One region of the Streptomyces sp. NPDC004609 genome, then DNA from elsewhere that is predicted to be linked to it. Evidence: riboswitches for the same ligand, from Rfam matches in the RefSeq annotation. Region 1 holds a riboswitch; each other region holds the start of a gene.

The links. Region 1 has a riboswitch for cyclic di-AMP ahead of ACFYT4_RS30280 (transglycosylase SLT domain-containing protein). Riboswitches for the same ligand answer to the same signal wherever they lie in the genome.
Positions count from the first base shown of each region.
Region 2: it holds a riboswitch for cyclic di-AMP, as region 1 does, so the genes downstream of both, ACFYT4_RS13050 (C40 family peptidase) here and ACFYT4_RS30280 (transglycosylase SLT domain-containing protein) in region 1, are expected to answer to the same signal.
Region 3: it holds a riboswitch for cyclic di-AMP, as region 1 does, so the genes downstream of both, ACFYT4_RS23100 (M23 family metallopeptidase) here and ACFYT4_RS30280 (transglycosylase SLT domain-containing protein) in region 1, are expected to answer to the same signal.

Region 1 is NZ_JBIALS010000040.1:43,244-45,471, reverse strand. Features, by position in the region: gene ACFYT4_RS30285 (sigma-70 family RNA polymerase sigma factor) at 1-111, opposite strand, end outside; gene ACFYT4_RS30280 (transglycosylase SLT domain-containing protein) at 490-972, opposite strand; cyclic di-AMP (ydaO/yuaA leader) riboswitch at 975-1,131, opposite strand; gene ACFYT4_RS30275 (DUF397 domain-containing protein) at 1,662-1,850, opposite strand; gene ACFYT4_RS30270 (DUF397 domain-containing protein) at 1,943-2,128, opposite strand; gene ACFYT4_RS30265 (DUF397 domain-containing protein) at 2,224-2,228, opposite strand, start outside.
Region 2 is NZ_JBIALS010000010.1:110,259-112,486, forward strand. Features, by position in the region: gene ACFYT4_RS13045 (ATP-binding protein) at 1-207, shown strand, start outside; gene ACFYT4_RS13050 (C40 family peptidase) at 464-940, opposite strand; cyclic di-AMP (ydaO/yuaA leader) riboswitch at 944-1,139, opposite strand; gene ACFYT4_RS13055 (hypothetical protein) at 1,450-1,758, opposite strand; gene ACFYT4_RS13060 (ATP-dependent Clp protease proteolytic subunit) at 1,766-2,228, opposite strand, start outside.
Region 3 is NZ_JBIALS010000024.1:24,437-26,664, reverse strand. Features, by position in the region: gene ACFYT4_RS23105 (M16 family metallopeptidase) at 1-536, shown strand, start outside; cyclic di-AMP (ydaO/yuaA leader) riboswitch at 765-963, shown strand; gene ACFYT4_RS23100 (M23 family metallopeptidase) at 976-1,752, shown strand; gene ACFYT4_RS23095 (HPr family phosphocarrier protein) at 2,107-2,228, opposite strand, start outside.

The DNA of each region.
Region 1 (2,228 bases):
GAGTTCGGAGACAACCCCTCGCACCGCCTCCCGGCACAGGTCCGCGTACAACTCGCGCAATGCCTCCCGGAGCCCGGGAGTACCCCGCCCATCCGCCGTGGCCTCACTCATGACTCACACCCCCCTGTGTCGCATGACATGCCCCCGGAACTCGCCCCGCACGGCTGCTCAACGGAAGCAGGACAGAACCTCAGGCCCACAAGGTAGAGAAGCGTGTTGACATTGTCAACGCGTCGATCGGCAACGGGAGATGGCCGATCCTGTGTACGCCCGCCGGACCGGTTCGCGGTCTCGGTCGCGCCGGTTCCGTCGGCCGCTCGGCGCCGGGGGTGCGGCCGGAGTGCCGGCCCCCGTCCACTTCCTCGTTCCGGTCCTCACTGTCCTTGGGCAGGGCTCGGCCTTCGGGCCCTGCGGGGTGGGTCGGCCTCATGACGCGAGAACGCCCCCGGGGGTACGGGGGCGTTCTCGCGTGATGAAGTTCAAGGATTGTCAGTAGGGCCCGAATACATTGTCGATCGAGCCGTACCGGTCGGCCGCGTAGTTGCAGGCGGCGGAGATATTGGCGACCGGGTCGTAGCTGTTGGTCGAAGTACCCGGAACATGGTAGGCCCGGAAGGTCGGGTCGATCACCTGGAGAAGGCCCTTGGAGGGTGTTCCGGCCACCGCGTTGGAGTCCCAGTTGTTGATCGCCAGCGGGTTTCCGGAGGACTCGCGCATGATGTTCCGGTGAATTCCCTCGTAGCTGCCCGGAATTCCGTTCGCGGCCATGACGGACAGCGCTTCCCTGATCCAGCCGTCGAGGTTGTTGGGGTACGTCGTGGCCTTGGCCGCCGTCGCGGCGGCGGGGGCCGCGTGGGCCGTGGCCGCACCGGCCAGCGGGAGCGCCAGCACGGCGCCTGCGGCCCCGAGCGCGACGAGTCCCCGGGTGAACGAGCGGTTTCCGAACCGGTGCTGCTTTACCTGGGCAGGCATGTTGTTTTCCTCTCCGTCGCCTGCGAGGTGAGCTGTCGGATTCGGGCTGGAGATGCCCTACCGCATCGGATGATGCGGATTCACCCCAAGCCGGTCCCTTGCGGTACCGGCGGCTTACCTGGTTCCCCCGCTCCTGCCATGAGTGAGTGAGTTGGTCCTCGTTTGTCGGACGGCGGCAGGATGAGGCGTTCCGTCCCGAGTAGTGCAAGACCGTAGACGAGACCGGGCGGGGGGAACAAGACGCGGATTCCTTTTCGAAACCCTTTGCCGGGTGCGACTGTCGAGTGCCGGATGTTCATGATCTGGCGGATATGCCCAACTCGCGTTTTGTGGCGATGGAATGAGACAGGGGTGAATTGATCTTTTTGGCTCCCAGGTGACGCTTGTCACTTATCGAGCCGTTATCTAAAAGAGGCAACAGGAAAGGCTATTTAGGGGCATTGGAGAGAAAGGCAGGCATAATGGACATTTAGCCCATTAGCCCCAACGGGTGTCATACTCTCGCGGAGGTGAGCCCTGACCGGCGACTCCCGCATGCCGCGCGCACTGCGCAGGTCCCCAGCCCCTCCATGAGGGACCTGACCAGCCGCATCCCGAGGCGCCGCGCGTCACCCTCCCCGCCCGCCGCTCCCGGGCCCGGCGGATCCCACCGTTACCCGGGACCGGCTGATGGCATGCCTGCGTACGGATCAGTGGTGTGCGGCGTACTTCACGAACCGGGCCCACCCGAGGTGGCCGACGGCGAAATGCGGGAGCTCCAGGTCCTTGGAGTCACGAACGTGTACGGCCTGATCGGTGACGGCGACCTCGATGCAGTCGTCACCTTGGGCGCTGCTGTAGCCGGACTTGAACCAGACGGGACCGGTTGAGTCGCTCATTGCACTCCTCTCCACTGGCTCGGGCCCGCACCTTGCGGGCGGGCCCAAGTTGTGATGACTCACTCGTTGTACGAGTGGGTCACTTCGGAGGCTCAGCTTCGGGTGTACTGCACGAACACGGCCCAGCCCTCCCGACCAACGGCGAAGCGGGGGCCTGTCACGTCTTTGGAGTCCCGTACGCAGACGACCTGTTCGGTGACGGCGACCTCAACGCAGTTGTCGCCTTGAGTACCGCTGTAACTGGACTTGAACCAAGAGAGTTCTGCTCTCCTGCTCATCGTGCGCTCCTCACCCACAGCCGGGCCTGCGCTTGCTCGTGTGCCCGGCTGTGTTGGCTGGGGTTGGTTGTACGGGTTGAGCCAGTTCCGAGGGGTCAGT
Region 2 (2,228 bases), on a different contig from region 1:
GAGGAACTGCGCATCGGGGTGACGGACAGTCACCCGCGCTGGCCCCAGCGGCTGCCGGCGGCGGTACGGCAGGACAACGGGCGGGGGATGGTCATCATCCGCAGCCTCACCGCGCAGTCGGGCGGGCGGCTCTCGGTCACCCCCACCGCCGAGGGCGGCAAGACCGTGTGGATCGCCCTGCCGTGGACCGCGGCGGTACGGAACTGATCACCGTCCCATCCGGCCGCGGCGGTTCGGAGGCCGGCTGACGGCGTTCGCCCCGCGGGTGGGGCCGGGCGCCGGGGCCCGGGCGGGGCGCGCAGGCTCTCCGCAGGTCCCCGGGAGGCCGTCGGCCCCGGGGCGGAGGGGAGCCGAGCAGGTGCTCGTACGTCCCCGGGAGCCCCCGGAATTCGGCGCGTTCACGCCGGTACGCCGGCCACCGGGGAACTCCCGGCGACCGGCGTACGGCTCTGACGGCAGGCGGTCAGCGCACCCGTCCGTACCAGACGCTCTTGCTCCAGATCTTGTCCAGCTTCACCCACGACCCCGTCTTGGGGGAGTGCCAGATCTTTCCCTTTCCGGCGTAGATGCCCACGTGGTAGACCCTCTTGCCCGAGTGGAAGAAGACCAGGTCCCCCACCTGCCGGCTGGACGCCGAGACCTTGCGGGTCGAGTTGTACTGCTGCTGGGCGGTCCGCGGCAGCTTCTTGCCCGCCTTCTTGTACGAGTAGAGCGTGAGCCCCGAGCAGTCGAAGCGTGAGGGGCCCGTGGCGCCGTACTTGTACGGGGCCCCCTTCTTCGAGGCCGCGATCTGAAGCGCCTTCCCCGCGTGTGCCGTGGCCGCTTGTGCCTCGGACGTGCCGCCCGGCACGAGCAGGGAGCCGCCGAGCGCGGCGAGGGTCAGGGCCGATACGGCGCCCGCCCGGCTGATCAGAAACGGGACGTTCATCTGCGCACTCATGCGCAACCCTTCGTCAGCCGCCTGTGAAGGATGACCTGTCGGGTTCGGGCGGACGAAGGTGCCCGGCCGCTGGCGCGGCTTCACCCCGAGGAACAGATCCGGACGGATCCGGCTGTCCCGTAATACTCGGGTCCTCCACTCCTGCCGAAGCACTCCTGTCGACCAGTCATCCGGAACAGCGGCAGGACTCGGCGTCCGTCCGGACCGCCCCGCCGAGGTGACGGGGGCTTGTCGTCCCAGGGATCTTGACCTACGGGCAGGTGGATTTCCGAGCCAAAACGGCGATATGTGAGTTTCAACACGAATGGGCTGTTCGGGTGGACGTGCCGTCTACAGGCATCGGAACTCGACGGCCGAAGAGGCCCGTACCAGCAAAGGAATAAGGCGTTCCGTTTGCTTGCCGGTGGGGATGCGCAACTCGACCGTAGTCGCTAGCCGGGAAGCGACTACATCAATTGGGGGACCTCTACTGGTACTCCACTGGCGGTTGACGGCTGTCCGTGAGTTCTTCAGCGATCGGGATCCGGTGGAAGAGCGGTCCGGAATGCCCTCTTTTCGCCGTCGAGAACCCTCAACGCCTCGACGAGCGTCGCCGCGTGGACGTCGCTCTCGCCCCGCGCGTGCATCAGCGCCAGCGCGTCCCGCAGTGCGACCGCACGGCCGACGAGTGCCTGCGCGGCGCGGAGCGCGCCATAGGTGTGGGTGGATCGGGCCGGATTGATCCGGCCCACCATGTCGACGACTTCGAGATAGCTGTCGACGAACTCGCTCTCGGCGCGGGTCAACGCGGGGAGCGGCGGCAGTTCCGGGAGCAGCACGACGCCCTCACCCCGCGGCGCGGGCGGCGAGCGAGGACTTGCGGGTGGCGATGACGTGGTCCACCAGTCCGTACTCCTTGGCGGCCTCGGCGTCCAAGAACGTGTCCCGCTCCAGGTCGGCCGCGATCCGCTCCACCGTCCGGCCGGTGTGGTGCGCGAGAAGCCCGGTGAGCAGGGTGCGCAGCCGCAGCAGTTCCCGGGCCGCGATGTCCAGATCCGACGGCATGGCCCGCATCGGCTCGTCGAGCGAGGGCTGCCGGACGACGATCCGCGCCCCGGGCAGCGCCAACCGCTTTCCGGGTGTGCCCGCGGCGAGCAGCAGCGCCGCCGTGGACGCGGCCTGGCCGATGCAGGTCGTCTCCACATCGCAGGTGACCACCTGCATGGTGTCGTAGATCGCGGACATGGCGCTGAGCGAGCCGCCGGGGGAGTTGATGTACAGCGAGATGTCCCGGTCCGGCGCCGCGTGT
Region 3 (2,228 bases), on a different contig from region 1:
AGGTGCTCGGCACGTACTGCCTGGGCGGCACCCTCACCTCCCGGCTGGACCGGGTGCTGCGCGAGGAGAAGGGCTACACCTACGGCGTACGGGCCTTCGGCCAGGTCCTGTGCTCCGCCCCCGACGGGTCGGGAGCCGCGATGCTCGGCATCAGCGGCTCGGTGGACACACCGAACACCGGTCCGGCGCTGAAGGACCTCTGGCAGGTGCTGCGGACGCTCGCGTCCGAGGGGCTGACCGATGCCGAGCGCGACGTCGCCGTGCAGAACCTGGTGGGTGTCGCCCCGCTGCGGTACGAGATGGCGGCGTCCGTCGCCGGCACCCTCGCCGACCAGGTGGAACAGCACCTCCCGGACGACTTCCAGGCGCAGTTGTACGTACGCCTCGCCGAGACCGGCACCGTGGAGGCGACGGCCGCGGCGGTCAGCGCGTTCCCGGAGGACCGGCTCGTCACCGTGCTCGTCGGTGACGCCTCGGAGATCGCCGAGCCGGTGAAGGAGCTCGGCATCGGCGAAGTGACGGTCGTCACGGGCTGATTGGGTCCGTCCGCGCCCCGCGGGTGGAGCGGAGCCCCGGTGTCCGGGTGACACCGGGGCTCTCCTGTTGGCTCGTTCTCAGACCCGCTATATGTCCAGATTGGACGGAAGTTGGGTGACACGTCCTGTGGCGTAAGCAACAAAATCGGCCGTCTGTTTGGTGATCGAGAGCTCTCCGGCCTAGCGTCGACCCGGCTGTTCGTCGGGAGTACGCCGCACCCGCGGCACGGACAGTCATCGCCGAATCCCCGTCAGGCGCGAGCCGGGGGAGCCGGGGACCCTCCCTCCTGCCGCGGTCCACGCGCCCGGAGGGGCAAGATCCCCACAGGGGTGAATCGGACCCCTTCGCATCCCGCGGAGGAGCCCGTAGGAGACCTTCCTGCTCCGAACCCGTCAGCTAACCCGGTAGGCGAGAGGGAAGGAAAGGACAAGCCCCTACATGGCGTTCACCCGCCCCGCCGGGAAACACCGCGCCCCGAGCCGGATGTCGCGCAAGAGCGCGAGCATCGCCGGAGCCGCGACCCTCGCCACCACCGGTGTCATCGGAACCATCGCCGCCCCGGCGTTCGCCGCCGACTCGGACTCCGACGCCAAGCCCGCGGAGCCCGGCCTCAGCGCCGAGGACACCGGGGTCATCGAGGCCCTGGGTTCCGAGAGGATGGCCGACACGGTCGCCGATCAGGCCGTCGTCCAGCGGAAGGAGGCCGACGAGGCCGCCGCTAGGGCACAGGCCGCCGCCGAGGCCCGTGCGAAGGCCGCCCGTGAGGCCGAGGAGCGCGCCGCCCGCGAGGCCGAGCGCAAGCTCCTCAACACCTACCGGCTGCCCGTCGCCGGTTCGCATGTCTCCACCGCGTACCAGGCCAACAGCTCGCTGTGGTCCTCCGGCACGCACACGGGCGTCGACTTCCGCGCCCCCGCCGGCACCTCGGTGGTGTCCGTGGGAGCCGGAACGGTCGTCGAGGCGGGCTGGGGCGGTGCGTACGGCTACAACGTCGTGATCAAGATGCGCGACGGCTCGTACACCCAGTACGGCCATCTGTCCTCCATCAGCGTCTCGGTCGGCCAGGAGGTCATGCCGGGGCAGCGGATCGGGCTCGCGGGCTCGACCGGCAACTCCACCGGACCGCACCTCCACTTCGAGGTCCGCACCGACGCCGAGTACGGGTCGGACATCAGCCCGATCGCGTATCTGCGCTCGCACGGCGTGAAGGTCTGACACGGGCGACCACCGCCCGCGCGGCGATCACCGCTTCCGAAGGCCCCGGCGTTCCGACGCCGGGGCCTTCGGCGTGGGCCGTGCCGGGTGCCGACTCCCTTTCACCGGAAGTGACCTCTCCCCGGAAACGCGTCACCCGTGGGAGCGGGGATTTCCCCTGATACGGCGACAGGCGCCGGTCCCGTGATGCGGGACGGCGCCTGTATGCCGTGCGGTGAAGGCCGAGAACGGCGGAGCGGGCCGCCGGGGCCGTACGACCGTTCCGGATATCCGGTGCTCCCGGTTTGCCGTTCTTCCGGGTGTTCCGTGAAGCGGCGGTGCGGCGCGGGGCGCCGTCCGAGGGGTGCCGTGCCCTCAGACCGTCTCCGGGAGCTCTTCCAGTCCCTCGGCCACCAGCTTGGCCAGCCGGTCCAGGGCGACATCCGAGCCGTCCGCGTCGGAGGCGAGCACGATCTCCTCGCCGCCCTGCGCGCCCA